DNA from 2 places in the Streptomyces sp. NBC_00385 genome. Region 1 is predicted to be linked to the other one. Evidence: riboswitches for the same ligand, from Rfam matches in the RefSeq annotation. Region 1 holds a riboswitch; the other holds the start of a gene.
The links. A riboswitch is a leader RNA that binds a small molecule or an ion and turns the genes downstream of it on or off. The one in region 1 is predicted to bind glycine.

Region 1 (8,995 bases):
TCGATGACGTCTTCGACGCCCTCGACGAGCAGACCGTCATCGTTCCCGGCACGGGCACCCTCGACATCGTGATCCCGTCCCTGGCCGCCTCGCTCGCAGCCGTCCACGACCAACGCAAGGCACTCGAAGCCCAGATCAGCACCCTGCTGGAGGCCCACCCTCTTCACCAGGTCCTGACCTCGATGCCGGGCGTCGGCGTCAGGACCGCCGCCGTCCTGCTGGTCACCGTCGGCGACGGCACCGGCTTTCCAAGTGCCGCCCACCTCGCCGCCTACGCCGGCCTCGCTCCCACGACGAAATCGTCGGGAACCTCGATCCACGGCGAACACGCACCACGCGGCGGAAACCGGCAGCTCAAACGCGCGATGTTCCTCTCCGCCTTCGCCTGCATGAACGCCGACCCGGCATCACGCGCCTACTACGACCGGCAAAGAGCCCGCGGTAAAACGCACACCCAGGCACTCCTGCGACTCGCCCGCCAACGCATCAGCGTGCTTTTCGCCATGCTCCGAGACGGCACCTTCTACGAATCCAGAACCCCCACCATCACCCTCGCCGCCTGACCACCCCAACCACACGCAAACCAGGCACCACGTCCTTGACGAAGGACATAGAGACACCCCCCCCCGCGAGCCGGACAGCGGGTGCTTGCGCTGGCGGGGCGAGGTCCTGCCTGAGCAAGGCTCTCGTCTCGAGCGGGGTGACGTACCCGTAGTCGAGGGTGCAGACGGAGGCGGCTGCGGTTGTACTCGACCTCGACATAGCGGAAAACGTCGGCCCGGGCAGCCTCGCGGGTCTCCCACACGTTTGTCCCGATCTCCGCTTTCTGTATGGCGAACCAGCGCCCTTGAAGTTCTAATGCTTCATGGGTCCGTATTGCCACCCGTGCTTTTCGGCTTTATCGCGAAGAACGCTGGCGCGCCTCTGTTGGAGTTTCTTCGAATCAATCAGTTTGTAATCGACGTACGCATGGGCAGGTGGGCGGGTTTCTCCGTCATCGATTTGGGCATCGTCAATGACTCTTAGGCCCGCTTCGTTAACTTCGCCTACCTCTACACAGAAAACGCCGACCGACGCGTAACCCAGCGTCCCGGTGTGATGGTGGTGCGCTGCTTCAGGGGTGACCAATGAAGACCTTGTCACCGATACTTCACCGGTATCCTTAGGTGTGGGTCGAAAGAGTTGGCTACTGACCCGGCCGTCATGGACCCAGCTAGGATTCACTTGGCGCCAAAGTTTCTCGTCCTGGGTCGATATTTCAAGCTCGCCGGGCCGAAGATTTGGGCCGTCAGTCGCCATACTGGGTGATCCCCCCGGTCACGAATTCTGTGATGCTTTCTAGGTTCCGCCAGTGGAACGTCTTAGTGCTGTCGGTGTCGTCTTCCTTCGAAAAGGCATATACGTCCACCTTTTCTTCTGGGAGAATTACTAGCGTGACCTCGCCTCGGGTGAAAGGCCACTCTAGCTGGACCCCACCCTCCTCGGTCGGATAAATGTATGGGCGCTCGACCTGTGCATCAAGGAGTTCAAGAAGAATGGATTCGACTTGGCGCAGTAGCTTTCTGCTCACTTCCTTGCCGATGCCATCGAGCCAGCCATTTTCGAGAGTCTGCAATGTCAGGAGACGTTCTGACCACTCAGGCGGCAGAACCGGTTCGATCGACAGAATGTCCTGAATCTCGATATAGTCGCCATCTAGTGACTGAATTGCTACGGCGTTAACGGCGACAGTGGGGGCCATTGTTGATCGATCTAGGTATTGCTTAAGGTCCACGACGATGTCGTCGGAGGAGAAGCGCCCCAGTACCTGTTTCCCGCTAGATAGGCGGAAGTCGAATGTGCCCTTTTCTGCGTTTACTCCGATGACCTGCCCTGCGATGAGCGTTTCAATCTCGAATCGCTCAAGGCGCGCCTTCTCGTGAATCAATCGGCGGACTGATTGCGAGTAGATCACTTCGGATGGGCTGCCACTGTCGAAGACGATTGATTCGTCATCCTGCAAGCTGCGTCCGAAGCGTGAGAATTCGCGAAGTGCGTGCGGCGGGAAGGTCCGCGGAATGCCGGATCCGGACTGGATGGAGCGCAAAGTGTCTTGAATTAGGATTCGTGCCTCGTCGAAGATGCCTGAGTCCTCATCGAAGAGGGTGTCAGTCTCATTGGTGGCACGCTCAAGAATGGGCACCACGCTTCCGGCCTGGATGTCCGAAAGGCGGAGAGAGAAAGAGGACGCGAAACCCCTAGGAACCCTCTGTCGCGTGGCGTGTCGCTGCTTGTACAACCCGCGTGCCACGTCGACCACGAGACGCTCATACCTGGCGAACTCTGCCAAGACCTCAACGGGCAAACCCTGTTGTTCGTAGCGGCCACCTCGAAGGCGCCAAGATCCAAAAGTGCGACGATCCGTCCCCATGTCCCCCACCCTACTGAGACGGCACCTTCCCCATGACGTCCACACTTGAGTAGAGCAATTTTCCTCCCTATTGGCTCCAGAAGCAATCGGGTTGGAGCTCTCTGCCTGTAGCGATTGGGACACGGCGGTTAGAGGCCGAGACCAGCAGCACCGTGGTCTCGGTACCTGCTCCGTCCGGGAGCGTCCGCCACCGTCCGCATGGGTGCGAGTAGGCGCCTGTTCAGCCGTTGGGTGCGAGGGGCGGACGGTGGCGGATGCTCGCGGAGCGACACCGGACAACTCGTCATGCGTAGGTTTCGCTACCTGGCATGTAACCACTACCTGAGTCGGCCGTAAGAGCGCCAGATCAGCCTGGAAGTTGGTCTGCCGCAACGGCGATCAGCCAAGTCCTACGGGGACATCCCAGGGACTTTTCAGGGACTTTCACGTCTGTCCCAGGGGGTTTCCAGGGACTTTCCACCCCGTAGGCAGGGAAGGCCCTGACAGCGCTGAAAGAAGCAAACGCGCTGGTCAGGGCCTATCCGACTAGCACTCGATGATGTTCACCGCGAGCCCGCCGCGGGCGGTCTCCTTGTACTTGACGCTCATGTCGGCACCCGTCTCCTTCATGGTCTTGATGACCTTGTCGAGGGAGACCTTGTGGCTGCCGTCGCCGCGCAGCGCCATCTTCGCCGCGGTGACGGCCTTCACGGCCGCCATGCCGTTGCGTTCGATGCACGGGATCTGGACGAGGCCGCCGACCGGGTCGCAGGTCAGACCGAGATTGTGCTCCATGCCGATCTCCGCGGCGTTCTCGACCTGTTCCGGGGTGCCGCCCAGGACCTCGGCGAGGGCGCCCGCGGCCATCGAGCAGGCGGAGCCGACCTCGCCCTGGCAGCCGACCTCGGCGCCGGAGATGGAGGCGTTCTCCTTGAACAGCATGCCGATGGCGCCGGCCGCCAGGAGGAAGCGGACGATGCTGTCGTCCTTCTCCGCCTCGGTGGCGCCGCCTGCCGCGAAGTTCATGTAGTAGTGCAGTACCGCCGGGATGATGCCGGCCGCGCCGTTCGTCGGAGCGGTGACCACGCGGCCGCCCGCGGCGTTCTCCTCGTTGACCGCCATCGCGTAGAGGGTGATCCACTCCATCGCGTGGGTCTGCGGATCGCCCTCGGCGCGCAGCTGGCGGGCGGTGTTCGCGGCGCGGCGGCGGACCTTGAGGCCGCCGGGCAGGATGCCCTCGCGGGACATGCCGCGGGAGACGCACGCCTGCATGGCGCGCCAGATGTCGAGCAGCCCGGAGCGGATCTCGTCCTCGGTGCGCCAGGCGCGCTCGTTCTCCAGCATCAGGGAGGAGATCGACAGACCGGTGTCCCGCGCGAGCCGCAACAGCTCGTCGCCGGTACGGAAGGGGTGCCTGAGTGCCGTGTCGTCGGGGACGATCCGGTCCTCGCCCACCGCGTCCTCGTCCACGACGAAGCCGCCGCCGACCGAGTAGTACGTCTTCTCCAGGAGCGGGGCGCCCTCGTGGTCGTACGCGAAGACGGTCATGCCGTTGGCGTGGTACGGCAGCCTCTTGCGGCGGTGCAGGACCAGCTGCTTGTCGGCGTCGAAGGCGATCTCGTGCATGCCGAGGAGGTTGATCCGCCCGGTGGCGCGGATCGCCTCGACCCGGTCGTCGGCCGTCTCGACGTCGACGGTACGGGGGGACTCGCCCTCCAGGCCGAGCAGCACGGCCTTGGGGGTGCCGTGGCCGTGGCCGGTGGCGCCGAGCGAGCCGAAGAGTTCGGCGCGTATCGAGGCGGTGTGGGCCAGCAGGCCCTCGTTCTTCAGCCGGCGCGCGAACATACGGGCCGCGCGCATGGGGCCGACCGTATGGGAGCTGGACGGGCCGATGCCGATCGAGAACAGGTCGAAGACCGAGATGGCCACGGGGTGACTCCTAAGGGTTGGTAGACGCCGTTGTCTGCCGGGTGGTGCGGTACGGGCGGGGGTGGGCCCGAAGAGCGGGACAAGGAAGCGCGGGCAAGGGATGGGGCACCGCGCTCACTGTTCAGTGTGCGCGGTGCCCCGCCCCCATGTGCAAATGAGCCGGTCCGGCTACTTCACACCGGGGTACAGCGGGAACTTGTCGGCGAGCGCGACGACGCGGGCCTTCAGGTCGTCCGCGTCAGCCTCCCCAAGGGGAGAGGGCGCCTTCAGCGCCGACGCGATGATCTCGGCGACCTCGGTGAAGTCCGCCGTCTGGAAACCGCGGGTGGCGAGCGCCGGCGTGCCGATCCGCAGACCCGAGGTGACCATGGGCGGCCGCGGGTCGTTGGGGATGGCGTTGCGGTTGACCGTGATGCCCAGCTCGTGGAGCCGGTCCTCGGCCTGCTGGCCGTCCAGCTCGGAGTTGCGCAGGTCGACGAGGACCAGGTGCACGTCGGTGCCGCCGGACAGGACGGAGACGCCGACCTCGGTGACGTCCGGCTGCACCAGGCGCTCGGCCAGGATGCGGGCGCCGTCCAGGGTGCGCTGCTGGCGCTCCTTGAACTCCTCGGTCGCCGCGACCTTGAACGAGACCGCCTTGGCCGCGATCACGTGCTCCAGCGGACCGCCCTGCTGACCCGGGAAGACCGCCGAGTTGATCTTCTTGGCGAGCTCCTGGGTGGAGAGGATCACGCCACCGCGCGGACCGCCGAGGGTCTTGTGCGTGGTGGTGGTGACGACGTGGGCGTGCGGCACCGGGTTGGGGTGCAGGCCCGCGGCGACGAGACCGGCGAAGTGCGCCATGTCGACCATCAGGTACGCGCCGACCTCGTCCGCGATGCGGCGGAAGGCGGCGAAGTCCAGCTGGCGCGGGTAGGCGGACCAGCCGGCCACGATCAGCTTCGGCTTGGACTCCTTGGCGAGGCGCTCGACCTCGGCCATGTCCACGACGCCCGTGTCGTCGACGTGGTACGGGACCACGTTGTAGAGCTTGCCGGAGAAGTTGATCTTCATGCCGTGGGTCAGGTGACCGCCGTGGGCCAGGTTCAGGCCCATGATCGTGTCGCCCGGCTTCAGCAGCGCGAACATGGCGGCGGCGTTGGCCTGCGCGCCGGAGTGCGGCTGCACGTTCGCGGCCTCGGCGCCGAAGAGCGCCTTGATGCGGTCGATCGCGATCTGCTCGACCACGTCGACGTGCTCACAGCCGCCGTAGTAGCGGCGGCCGGGGTAGCCCTCGGCGTACTTGTTGGTCAGGACGGAGCCCTGGGCCTCCATGACCGCGACCGGAGCGAAGTTCTCCGAGGCGATCATCTCGAGGGTGGACTGCTGACGGTGGAGCTCGGCGTCGACAGCGGCGGCGACGTCCGGGTCCAGCTCGTGGAGGGAGGAGTTCAGAAGCGACATCAGGTGGTCCCTTGGGGTCTCAGTTGCCGGAGAACGCGGTGTACTCGTCCGCGGAGAGCAGATCTGCGGGCTCATCCGTGACGCGTACCTTGAACAGCCAGCCGCCTTCGAACGGAGCGGAGTTCACCAGGGACGGGTCGTCCACGACGTCCTGGTTCGCGGCCGTGACCTCGCCGGTCACCGGCGAGTACAGGTCGCTGACCGACTTGGTCGACTCCAGCTCGCCGCAGGTCTCGCCCGCGGTCACCGTGTCACCGACCTCGGGGAGCTGGGCGTAGACGACGTCACCGAGCGCGTTGGCCGCGTACTCCGTGATGCCGATCGTGGCCACACCGTCCTCGACGGCCGACAGCCACTCGTGCTCCTTGCTGTACCGCAGCTGCTGGGGGTTGCTCATGACCTGAATTCTCCTGTACGCGGGGGAGTGCTGATGAACGGTGGTCTTACGGTGTGAGACAGGACTGCGTCACGTACGCGGTGCCTGTCGCGCCCCGTGGTTCTACTTCTGGCGCTTGTAGAACGGCAGCGCCACGACCTCGTACGGCTCGTGGCTGCCCCGGATGTCCACGCCGACGCCCTCGGTGCCGGGCGTGGCGTGCGCGGCGTCGACGTACGCCATGGCGATCGGCTTGCCGAGCGTGGGGGAGGGCGCGCCCGAGGTGACCTCGCCGATGACCCGGCCGTCCGCGACGACCGAGAACCCGGCGCGCGGCACCCGGCGGCCCTCGGCCACCAGGCCGACGAGCTTGCGGGGCGGGGCGGTCTCGGCGCGCTCCGCGGCGGTCTCCAGCGCCTTGCGGCCGACGAAGTCGCCCTCCTTCTCGAACTTCACGACCCGGCCGAGACCGGCGTCGAACGGCGTCAGCGCCGTGGTCAGCTCGTGTCCGTACAGCGGCATGCCGGCCTCCAGGCGCAGCGTGTCGCGGCAGGAGAGCCCGCACGGGATCAGGCCACGCGAGGCACCGGCCTCGGTGAGGGCCGTCCACAGCTGCTCGGCGTGCCCGGGCGCGACGAACAGCTCGAAGCCGTCCTCACCGGTGTAGCCGGTACGGGCGATGAGCGCGGGAACCCCGGCGACCGTGCCCGGTAGCCCGGCGTAGTACTTCAGGCCGTCCAGGTCGGCGTCGGTGACGGCGGCCAGGATGGCGGGGGACTCGGGGCCCTGGACGGCGAGCAGCGCGTACGCGTCGCGGTCGTCGCGGACCTCGGCGTCGAAGCCCTCGGCGCGCGCGGTCAGGGCGTCCAGCACGATCTGGGCGTTGCCCGCGTTGGCGACCACCATGTACTCGGTCTCGCCCAGCCGGTAGACGATCAGGTCGTCCAGGATGCCGCCGTCCTCGGCGCAGATCATCGTGTAGCGGGCGCGGCCCACGGAGACGGTGCCGATGTTGCCGACGAGCGCGAAGTTCAGCAGCGCGACGGCCTCGGGGCCGGTGACGGTGATCTCGCCCATGTGGGAGAGGTCGAAGAGCCCGGCCTTCGTGCGGACGGCGTTGTGCTCGTCGCGCTCACTGGCGTACCGCAGGGGCATGTCCCAGCCCGCGAAGTCGGTCATGGTGGCCCCCAGCGAACGGTGCAGGGCATCGAGGGCTGTGAGGCGGGGGGCGGTGCTCATGGATAAAGGCTCCCAGGGCATGACGACGAGGACGATCCCTCCCCATCTGTCATCGGAACCTGAGAGGTTCGCCGAGAGACCCCGCAGGGGTTCGGCTTGCACCTTGGGTGGAGCCGCTGAGCGACTCGCTTTTCAGATCTGCCTCATCCACGCGGTACGGGGCCTGAGAGATTCAAGGGAGGATCTTGCTCCTTCGGCGCCCGGCACGGGGCCGGGACTCTCCCGCGCGGATTCGAGCGGCCTTTATGCAGTTGACGGGGTCATCATCGCACGCATTGCGGGAGAGTGGGGGGCCGGTACCGATGCCGGTCTCCTGCGGGATCCGGCGGGTCGGACGGTTGTGCCGCATTACCTTTTCTTTACACTTCTTGGGCAGGTGTGGGTCAGCCGACAGGGGGAGGGCGATGACGTTGCAGCGGTACGCGACGACCGCGGGGGTCGCGCACGGCGCACTGCCCGCACAGCCGGGGGTACCGGCCAGGGAGATCGTGGGCCCGCACGCGCCCGTCGTACGGGATCTGCGGCAGCGGGACGGGCGCAGCCCGCGCGGCCTGCACTTCGCGGCCGGCGACGTGGTGGTGGTCTCCGGGCTGCCCGGCAGCGGCAAGTCGACGCTCATTGACCGGGCCGTCTCGGAGCACGCCATCGACTCCCAGAACACCAGGGACCGCTGGGCGGCCCGGCTGCCCCGCTTACTTCCGTACGCCCTCTACCGCCCGCTCGTCCGCGTCGCCCACTACTGGGGGCTGTGGCGGGTGCTGCGCTCCGGCGCCTCCGTCGTCGTCCACGACTGCGGCACCCAGGCCTGGGTGCGCGGCTGGCTGGCCCGTGACGCCAGGCGCCGCGGCCGCACCCTGCACCTCGTCCTCCTCGACGTCACCCCGCGGACGGCGAGGGAAGGGCAGCGCGAGCGCGGACGCGGAGTGTCCGGGTACGCGTTCGCGCGGCACCGCAAGGCCGTGGGGCGGCTGCTGCGGGACACCGAGTCGGGTCTGCTGCCGCTCGGCTGCGCCTCGGCGGTGCTGCTGGACCGGGAAGCGGCGGGCCTGCTGACGCGGATCACATTCGCAGACGCACAGAGTGAGGCCTGAAAACGACCTGTCCGATGGCTGGACAGCCTGTGTGCGACTGGCGGGTACCGGGGGCCGCGGCGTTAACCTCTTGCTGCACGACATGGGGTGAGAGAGGGAACCAGTGGACATTCCGGCACCGGCCGGGCCCCATCCGCAGGGCGGATGGCCGGCCAACGAGCTCGAAGAAGTACTGAGCGCCTCGCTCGGCAGCCCGGAGGCGGGCGGCCGACTGGTGGAGGTGCTCGGCCGCAGCCACCTCTGGGTGCCCCTGCCCAACGGTGGCTCGCCGGACGCCACCGACCTGGATCTGCCGACGCTGGACGTCGAGGGCGCCCCGTACGTCCCCGTGTTCAGCTCCGAACACCAGTTCCTCACCTGCGTCGGCGCGCACATGTCGTTCACCGTGGCCCCCGCGCGCGAGTTCGCCCGGGGCCTGCCCCCGCAGCTCGGCATCGCGGTGAACCCGGGCGGTGCGGTCGGCATGCCGCTGCCGCCGCCCGCCGTCGCCGAGCTCTGCCGGGCCGGGCGCACCGTGCTGGACGGGCC
Region 2 (8,995 bases), 5.3 Mb from region 1:
CCGACCCGGACCGCCCGGTTCCGCTGCTCGCCATCGCGGTCGGCCCCGACGCCGACCGCGAAGAGGTGAACGAGATAGCGAAGGTGACCGGTGGCGGCGGCTATCAGGTCAGCGACCCGGCGGAGATCCAGGCGGTGATCCTGCAGGCCGTCATGACCGCGGGGCAGAGCGGTGGCGGCGCCGGGGAGTAGCGCCTGCTCCGCGCCCGCCCGGGGCACGGGCCGGGGCGACGGACGGGGCCGCGGCCGCCCGGTCCATCACGGGGGCCGGGGCGGACCGGGCGGCCGCGGCCCGGCCCCGTCTCACCGTGCGGGGAGGTCCACCGGCCAGGTGTGGACGGGCTCGCCGGCCTGCATCAGTTCGGCGTACCTCCGGGTCATGGCGGCAAGCGCCTCGGCCCGCCCCAGCCCCGCCTCCCTCGCCCGGTGATACGTGTCGGCCTGCCAGGACGCGCCGTTCGTCCGCCGCCTGCAACGCTCCTCGATGATGCCGAGGTAGTGGTCCCGGTCGGCGGGCTCGATGTTCCAGGCGTCGAGACCGGCGGCGGCCAGGGGCAGCAGTTCGTCCCGCACCAGCTTGACCGCCGGCACCCGGGTCAGTCCGCCTGAGCGGCCGGGCCTGGGCCAGAGCAGCTCGGCGTCGATGCCCTGGCGGCAGGCGGTCTCGAAGTTCTCGGCCGCGGCGGTGAAGGGCATCCTGGTCCACACCGGCCGGGATTCCTCCGCGAGCGCCCGTACGAGTCCGTAATAGAGCGCGGTGTTGGCGATCACGTCGGCGACGGTCGGTCCCGCGGGGAGGACCCGGTTCTCCACCCTCAGGTGCGGGACGCCGCCCGCCAGGCCGTAGACCGGGCGGTTCCACCGGTAGACCGTGCCGTTGTGCAGGACGAGTTCCTGCAGCCCGGGCACTCCTCCCTCGTCGAGGACCCGCAGGGGATCCTCCTCGTCGCAGATCGGCAGCAGCGGGGGAAAGTAGCGGAGGTTCTCCTCGAAGAGCTCGTAGGCCGAGTCGACCCACCGCTCGCCGAACCATGTCCTCGGCCGCACCCCCTGGTTCTGGAGTTCCGGCGGCCTGGTGTCCGTCGCCTGCTGGAAGAGCGGCGGCCTCGACTCCCTCCACAGTTCCCGGCCGAACAGGAAGGGGGAGTTGGCGCCCAGGGCCACCTGGACCGCCGCGACGGCCTGGGCCGCGTTCCACACGTCGGCGAAGCGTTCCGGAGTCACCTGCAGATGGAGCTGCACCGAGGTGCAGGCGGCCTCCGGCGTGATCGAGCCCGAGGTGCAGACCAGTCGCTCCACACCCTCGATATCGAGGGAGAAATCCTCGCCTCGCGCCGCCACCATTTGATCGTTCAGCAGCGCGTAGCGGTCGACATCGGAGAGGTTGGACCGGACCATGTCCTCGCGTCCGAGGGTGGGAAGTATTCCGATCATCATGATCCCGGCATCGACCTCGGCAGCCTTCCGGTCGGCATATCCGAGACCGGTCCTCAGCTCTTCGGCCAGTTGATCGAGAACACGGCCTGAAAGATTATGTGGAACTATGTTCACTTCGAGATTGAACATCCCCAGTTCCGTCTGGAAATCACGGCTGGCGATGCGATCCAGAACCTGCCCATTCAACATCTTCGGCATACCGTCGGCGCCGGCCAGATTCAGTTCGATCTCCATGCCCATGAGGTTGCGCGGCCGGTCGAACCTCCGCTCCGCCAGGAGCCTCCCCAGCCCCTCCAGGCACTGGTGGAGCTTCCTCCGGTACTTCTGCCGATCGGACAGGTCAAAGGCGCCCGCAACGACCTTCTCCCCCATCGAAGTATCCCTCCTCGAGTGGGCAGCCCGCGGCCCAGGCCGCTCGCGTCACGGTCGATAATGCCCAGACAGCGAGATCCATAACGCCCCGCAGACGCCGTGCACCCGCTAATCTGATGACTGAGGCCCGGGGCACATTCACTCGGCATGACGCAGTGCGCAGATTCCCTGGACGGCGCGCAGGGAAAGCACCGACACGTTTCAGCCTACCGCGGCGCGGGAAAAACCCGAGGCGGTGGCTGCGCCGCTCACACCGAATCAGCATAATCTCCGCATAATTAAGACCGGATACCGCCTTGTCGGCAATAGCCGTGGCGGCTAGTGGAAACACCGCGTGAACACGTGTCGTATAAACTCCGCGGACGAGGCAGAGAGTTGACGCACCGGCCCAGTCACCGGCCTCCTCTGGCCCCGCACGCCGACAGCGCCGTCTGCACCCGCCCACGCTCCACCGTGTCTCCGAAGTGAGAGGCGACCCACTATGCCGCTGCATGTACCCCCGGCTCCCGCGCCCGCTCTGCGCAGCGTTCTCGCGGCGCTCGGTTCACCGACCGCGGTCCGCGAGGCCCGCACCCCCGCCCTGCGGTCCGCCCAGGGACCGCTGAGCCCCGAACACCCGCTCCCCGTCCATGTGCTGGACCGCATCGGCCGGGACGGGCCGGCGCCCACGACCCGGCTCACCGGATGGCGCTTCCTGATCCGCAGTACGGAGCGGGCCGTCGCCGCGGCGGACACGATGCTCACCCCGGACGGCTGGGCCTTCTCGCACTTCTTCGAAGGCCCGTACATCGCCTCGACCGAACTCGCCCTGCGCCATGCGGAAGCGGCGGCGACGCCGTACCAGCCGAGGCTGCTGTCCATTCCCGAGCTGTACATGCTGGCGCTGTGGCTGCACGGGGACACCGGGGCCGACGCGTCCGGCGGATCCCCCGCCCCGGCCGATCTGCTGGTACCGCTGGCTCCCGCCCCACCGGGCATCGCGGCACACCGTCCGCACCGGGTCGCCGATCTGCTCCCCGTGATCACCACCCGTATCGCACCCGGCCCCGGCCCCCTCCTCGGCTCCCCCGCCTGAGCCCCGGCTCCCCCACTTGATGGCACTGTGCCCCGCCACCGGATCCGGTGGCGGGGCACAGTGCCATCAAGTGGGGGCCACACCTGCCCATCCGGACTAGCCCCATCCGGCCACCCCGAACCACCCGAAGTGACAGTGCAGTTGCCCTGAACCGTCCGGGCGGGTGATGCGTCCTCAGAGGAGTGGAAGCGCTGCTGCGAAATCCCTGCGGATCGACGTCCGTGGGGCAACACTGGGACCGGACCGATCGATACGGGGGGCGGCCATGAACACCTCTTCAAGCCGCAGGACACTCAACTCAACGCAGCGAAAGAACCCAGCCATGTGTCAGCACCAGCCAGCCTGCCCGACAGCCGACTCCGCCGACCGGGAAGCCGCCCGTCTCGTGGCGCACCACCCGGAACAGGGCTGGAGCCTGCTGTGCAACGGCGTCCTGCTCTTCGAGGACACCGGTGAGCTGCTTCCGGACGGGCAGATCATCGCCCCGCACCGGCCGCTGGGAACAGGCCGGGTGGTGAAGGCGGCCTGAACGGCCGCACGAAAGGGGCCGGCCCGGAGAGTTCTCCGCACCGGCCCCCACGCGTGTCCGCGTCACGCCCTGTGATCAGGCGTCAGTTGTCGTACTCCTCCAGCGGCGGGCAGGAGCAGACGAGGTTGCGGTCACCGAACGCGCCGTCGATCCGGCGCACCGGCGGCCAGTACTTGTCGGCGGCCGAGACCCCGGCGGGGAAGACGGCCACCTCGCGGCTGTAGCCGTGCTCCCACTCACCGCCCAGCGCGGCCGCGGTGTGCGGGGCGTTGCCCAGCGGGTTGTCGCCCGCGCTCCACTCGCCCGAGGCGACCTTCTCGATCTCACCGCGAATGGCGATCATGGTGTCGCAGAACCGGTCCAGCTCCGCGAGGTCCTCGCTCTCGGTCGGCTCGATCATGAGCGTGCCCGCGACGGGGAACGACATGGTCGGCGAGTGGAAGCCGTAGTCGATGAGGCGCTTGGCGACATCGTCGATGCTGACGCCGGTCGCCTTGGAGATGGGCCGCAGATCCACGATGCACTCGTGCGCCACCAGTCCCGCCGGGCCGTTGTACAGGATCGGGTAGTGCGGCTCCAGCCGCTTGGCGATGTAGTTGGCCGCGAGTACGGCGACCTGCGTCGCACGCTTCAGGCCCTCGCCCCCCATCAGGCGTACGTACGCCCACGAGATCGGCAGGATGCCGGCCGAGCCCCACGGAGCGGCCGAGATCGGTCCCACACCGGTCTCCGGACCGGCGGCGGGCTGCAGCGGGTGGTTCGGGAGGTACGGCGCCAGGTGCGCGCGCACCCCGACGGGACCGACGCCGGGACCGCCGCCGCCGTGCGGGATGCAGAAGGTCTTGTGCAGGTTCAGGTGCGAGACGTCGCCGCCGAAGTGTCCCGGCTTGGCGAGGCCCACCAGCGCGTTGAGGTTGGCACCGTCGACGTACACCTGACCGCCGGCGTCGTGCACCTCGGCGCAGATGTCGGCGACGTGCTCCTCGAAGACGCCGTGCGTGGACGGGTAGGTGATCATCAGCACGGCGAGCTCGTCGCGGTACTGCGCGATCTTGGCGCGCAGGTCCTCGATGTCGACCTCGCCGTCGTCGGCGGTCTTCACCACGACGACCTTCATCCCGGCCATCACGGCGCTGGCGGCGTTGGTGCCGTGCGCGGAGGACGGGATCAGACAGACGGTCCGGCCCTCGTCTCCGTTGGCACGGTGGTACGCGCGCACGGCCAGAAGCCCCGCGAACTCGCCCTGTGAGCCGGCGTTCGGCTGGATGGACACCGCGTCGTAACCGGTGACCTCGGCCAGGCGCTCCTCCAGCTCGCGGATGAGCGTCAGGAAGCCCTCGGCCTGCTCAGCCGGTGCGAACGGGTGCATCGCGCCGAACTCGGGCCAGGTGATCGACTCCATCTCGGCGGTCGCGTTCAGCTTCATGGTGCAGGAACCGAGCGGGATCATGCCGCGGTCCAGCGCGTAGTCGCGGTCGGCGAGCTTGCGCAGGTAGCGCAGCATCGCGGTCTCGGAGCGGTGCTGGTGGAAGACCGGGTGGGTCAGGAACGCGTCGGTGCGCAGCAGTCCTTCGGGCAGCGCGTCGGCGGTCGCGGCGTCCAGCGCCTCGATGTCGCCCTCGGCACCGAAGGCCGCCCAGACGGCCGCGATCTGCGCGCGGGTGGTGGTCTCGTCGCAGGCGAGAGAGACGAGGTCGCCATCGACGAGCCGCAGGTTCACACCGCGCTCACGGGCGTCGGCGACGACCGCGGAGGCCTTGCCCGGAACCCGGACGGTGAGCGTGTCGAAGTGGGCACCGGTCACCACGTCGACACCGGCGGCCCGCAGGCCCTCGGCCAGGATGGCCGCGTAACGGTGGGTGCGCCGGGCGATCGTCCGGAGCCCGTCGGGACCGTGGTAGACGGCGTACATGCCGGCCATCACGGCGAGCAGCACCTGCGCGGTGCAGATGTTGCTGGTGGCCTTCTCCCGGCGGATGTGCTGCTCGCGGGTCTGCAGGGCCAGCCGGTACGCCTTGTTGCCGTCCGCGTCCACGGAGACACCGACGAGACGGCCCGGGAGGCTGCGCGCGAACTTCTCGCGCACCGCCATGAAGCCGGCGTGCGGTCCGCCGAAGCCCATCGGCACACCGAAGCGCTGCGTGGTGCCGACGGCGATGTCCGCGCCCAGGTCCCCGGGGGACGTGAGCAGGGTGAGGGCGAGCAGATCGGCGGCCACGGTGACGATCGCGCCGAGCTCGTGGGCCTGCTCGATGACGGGCTTGATGTCCCTCACGGCTCCGGAGGCGCCCGGGTACTGCAGCAGCACGCCGAAGACGCCGCGCTCGGCGAGCTCGGCGGGGATGCCGTCGGTGAGGTCGGCGACGACGACCTCGACGCCGGTCGGCTCAGCGCGGGTCTCGATGACGGCGACGGTCTGCGGGAGGGTGTCCGCGTCGACCAGGAAGACGCCGTTCCTGACCTTGCCGACGCGCCGGGCCAGTGCCATGGCCTCGGCCGCGGCGGTGCCCTCGTCGAGCAGCGAGGCACCGGAGGTGGGCAGCCCGGTGAGCTCGGCGACCATCGTCTGGAAGTTCAGGAGGGCTTCGAGGCGCCCCTGGGAGATCTCGGGCTGGTACGGCGTGTAGGCCGTGTACCAGGCGGGGTTCTCCATCACGTTGCGGAGGATCACCGGCGGGGTGAACGTGCCGTAGTAGCCGAGCCCGATCATCGGGGCCAGGACCTGGTTGCGGTCGGCGAGCAGACGCAGCTCGGCGAGGACCTCGGCCTCGGTCCGGGCGGCCGGCAGGTTCAGGGCCTCGGCGCTCCTGATCACATCGGGCACCGCGGCGGCGGTGAGCTCGTCGAGCGAGCCGTAACCGACCTGGGCGAGCATCTTCGCCTGTGCCTCGGCATCGGGACCGATGTGGCGCTGCTCGAACGGGATTCCCTGTTCCAGCTGGGAGAGCGAAGTGCGACGGGGGGTCATGATGGAGGCCTCCTGGTCTGTCACGACCTGCGAGGGGCACCACGGCGCGGGGTGCCCGAACGGCCTCCCCCTCTGTCATCTCAACCTGAGAGCTTCACCGGTGCCCACGGGGCGCACCGGCTTTCACCGTCGGTGAGGAAGGGTTCCGGCCCGGCCGTGGCCGTGCGCAACCCTTCCTGCTTTCCAGAGTGACCTCGTCCGTGCGGTACGGGGGCCTGAGAGATTCCGGGGAGGATTTGCTCCTTCGGCGCCCTCCGGTTTTCCTCCGGAGGACTCTCCCGCACGGGGTCAGCAGCCATGGCCAGCGTACCAGCGGGGTATGCGAGGGAAATCTCGAGTGGCCGACGCCACGGATCTGCACTTCTGTAGTGCCTGTGGAGCAGCCACGACCAGTGGGAGGGACCGTGCAGACCGACATCGATCCGCGCAGCCTGATCGGCCGCAAGGCGTTCGACCGCAAGGGCACCAAGATCGGAACCGTGGACGAGGTGTATCTCGACGACGCGACGGGCGTGCCCGAATGGGCGGCCGTGCGCACCGGACTGTTCAGCCGGGACGCCTTCGTCCCGCTGGAGCCCAGCGAATTCGTCGAGGACACGCTGCGCATCCCCTTCGACCGTGCCCTGATCAAGGACGCACCCGACTTCGGGGTCGGCCGCCATCTCTCGCCGGACCAGGAGCTCCAGCTCTACCGGCACTACGGTCTGGACTCGGCGGCGCCCGCCGAGAGCGCTCCGGACCGTGACTTCGGCAAGCTGGCCGGCCAGGACGAGTAGTCCACCGGGTTCCGCACGAGCGGCAGCGGATCGGCCGGCTGCAGTTCCGGATCATCGATACGGAACGTACGGACCCGGCCGGGCGCCGATTCCGGTTCCTCGAACCGCACCGTCACCCGCCCGACCCCGCTCCCCTGCACCCAGCCGTGGCCGTAGGTCCCGTGGCGTACGTCGTGCCCGGCCGGCCAGCGCCGCGCGGCGAGCTGCTCCGGGCTCTCGTGTGCGGGTTCCTCGCTCTCCGGCCCTCCGTCGTCCGCAGCGGCGTGCCCGCCCGGCTCCGCGGTGTCCGGGAGCTCTGCGGCCATCCGCTCACCGGCTGCCTGGGCGAACAGGTCCTCCTGGGTGAAGTCGGCGAGGCCGGTGACGCCGACGCCGAGCAGCCGGACGCCCCCGGTCGTGTCCACGGCCTCCAGGAGCCGCGCAGCGGCCTCTCTGACGACCGAGGGGTCGTCCGTGGGCCCGCGGAGCGTCTCCGAGCGGGTGAGGGTGGAGAAGTCGTAACGCCGCACCTTCAGCACCACCGTGCGTCCTGACCGTCCGGCGGCCCTCAGCCGGTGGACGCAGCGGTCGGCGAGTCGCTCCACCTCGGTCCGCACCCGGACCCGGTCGTGGAGATCCGTGTCGAAGGTGTCCTCGACGGAGACCGATTTGGCGTCGCGCTCGGCGACCACCGGCCGGTCGTCGTATCCGGACGCCATGCGGTGCAGGGAGCTGCCGTGCGCCTTGCCCAGCAGCCGTACGAGCTCCGCCTCGCCCGCCTCGGCGAGGTCGTTGACGGTGGTCATTCCGGCGCGGCGCAGGTGGTCCGCGGTGGCGGGGCCGACGCCGGGCAGGGTGCGCACCGGCATGGGCGCCAGCAGCGCCCGCTCCGTGCCCGGCTCTATCAGCAGGATCCCGTTGGGCTTCGCCTCCTCGGAGGCGATCTTCGCCAGCATCTTGGAGCCCGCGAGGCCGACGGAGCCGCTGAGCCCCGTGACCGCCTCGATCGCCCCGCGCAGCTGCTCGCCGATCTCCATGGCCGAGGCCGTGTCGTCCGCCGTCCCGCCCGCCTCCAGGTCGACGAAGGCCTCGTCGAGGCTGAGTGGCTCCACCAGGGGCGAGAGGCGGCCCAGCAGCTCCATGACCTGGTCGCTCACGGTCCGGTAGAGCGTGAAGCGCGGCACCAGATAGGCCGCGTTCGGCGCCAGCCGTCTGGCCTGCGCCATCGGCATCGCCGAATGCACCCCGAAACGACGCGCCTCGTAGGAGGCGGTGGCCACGACTCCCCGGGGGCCGAGGCCGCCCACCACGACCGGCTTACCGCGCAGGCTCGGCTTCGCCGCCTGCTCCGCGGAAGCGTAGAAGGCATCCATGTCCAGATGCAGGATGGTGGGCGCGGCTCTCACATCAATCGATGGTGCCCTACGGCACTGACAGTCGCCCTGTCACAGAGGCCGGCGCACCCCGGTTTCCCGGGGCGCGGCCGCCCTCCCACCCGGTCAGCCCGCCCGGTTGCGGCGGCGGGCCAGCTCGTCGGTGGGGTTGTTGCCGATCAGCGTCTCGCCGGTGTCCACACGCTCACCGTGCAGCTGAGAGAGCGCGGCGTCCACGTCCCGCCACACCACCCCGACAGCGATGCCGAAGACGCCCTGACCCCCTTGGAGCAGCTCGACGACCTCCGCGGGCGAGGAGCACTCGTACACGGTCGCTCCGTCACTCATCAGCGTCATGCGCTCGAGGTCCTGAAAACCGCGGGCCCTCAGGTGCTGCACCGTGGTGCGGATGTTCTGAAGGGCGACCCCGGTGTCGAGGAAACGCTTCACGATCTTCAGCAGGACGACGTCCCGGAAGCTGTAGAGC

Region 2: linked by a shared signal. The riboswitch ahead of gcvP (aminomethyl-transferring glycine dehydrogenase) and the one ahead of gcvT (glycine cleavage system aminomethyltransferase GcvT) in region 1 are both predicted to bind glycine.

What each region holds. Positions count from the first base shown of each region.
Region 1 covers NZ_CP107951.1:2,174,031-2,183,025, reverse strand. The annotation lists gene OG959_RS09470 (IS110 family transposase) at 1-563, shown strand, start outside; gene OG959_RS09465 (hypothetical protein) at 1,289-2,182, opposite strand; gene OG959_RS09460 (L-serine ammonia-lyase) at 2,936-4,318, opposite strand; gene glyA (serine hydroxymethyltransferase) at 4,487-5,761, opposite strand; gene gcvH (glycine cleavage system protein GcvH) at 5,781-6,158, opposite strand; gene gcvT (glycine cleavage system aminomethyltransferase GcvT) at 6,261-7,376, opposite strand; glycine riboswitch at 7,519-7,611, opposite strand; gene OG959_RS09440 (AAA family ATPase) at 7,781-8,467, shown strand; gene OG959_RS09435 (enhanced serine sensitivity protein SseB) at 8,571-8,995, shown strand, end outside.
Region 2 covers NZ_CP107951.1:7,512,060-7,521,054, reverse strand. The annotation lists gene OG959_RS33515 (substrate-binding and VWA domain-containing protein) at 1-191, shown strand, start outside; gene OG959_RS33510 (glutamate-cysteine ligase family protein) at 303-1,808, opposite strand; gene OG959_RS33505 (hypothetical protein) at 2,290-2,883, shown strand; gene OG959_RS33500 (DUF5999 family protein) at 3,206-3,412, shown strand; gene gcvP (aminomethyl-transferring glycine dehydrogenase) at 3,495-6,380, opposite strand; glycine riboswitch at 6,574-6,671, opposite strand; gene OG959_RS33490 (PRC-barrel domain-containing protein) at 6,785-7,156, shown strand; gene OG959_RS33485 (DNA polymerase IV) at 7,078-8,541, opposite strand; gene OG959_RS33480 (MerR family transcriptional regulator) at 8,635-8,995, opposite strand, start outside.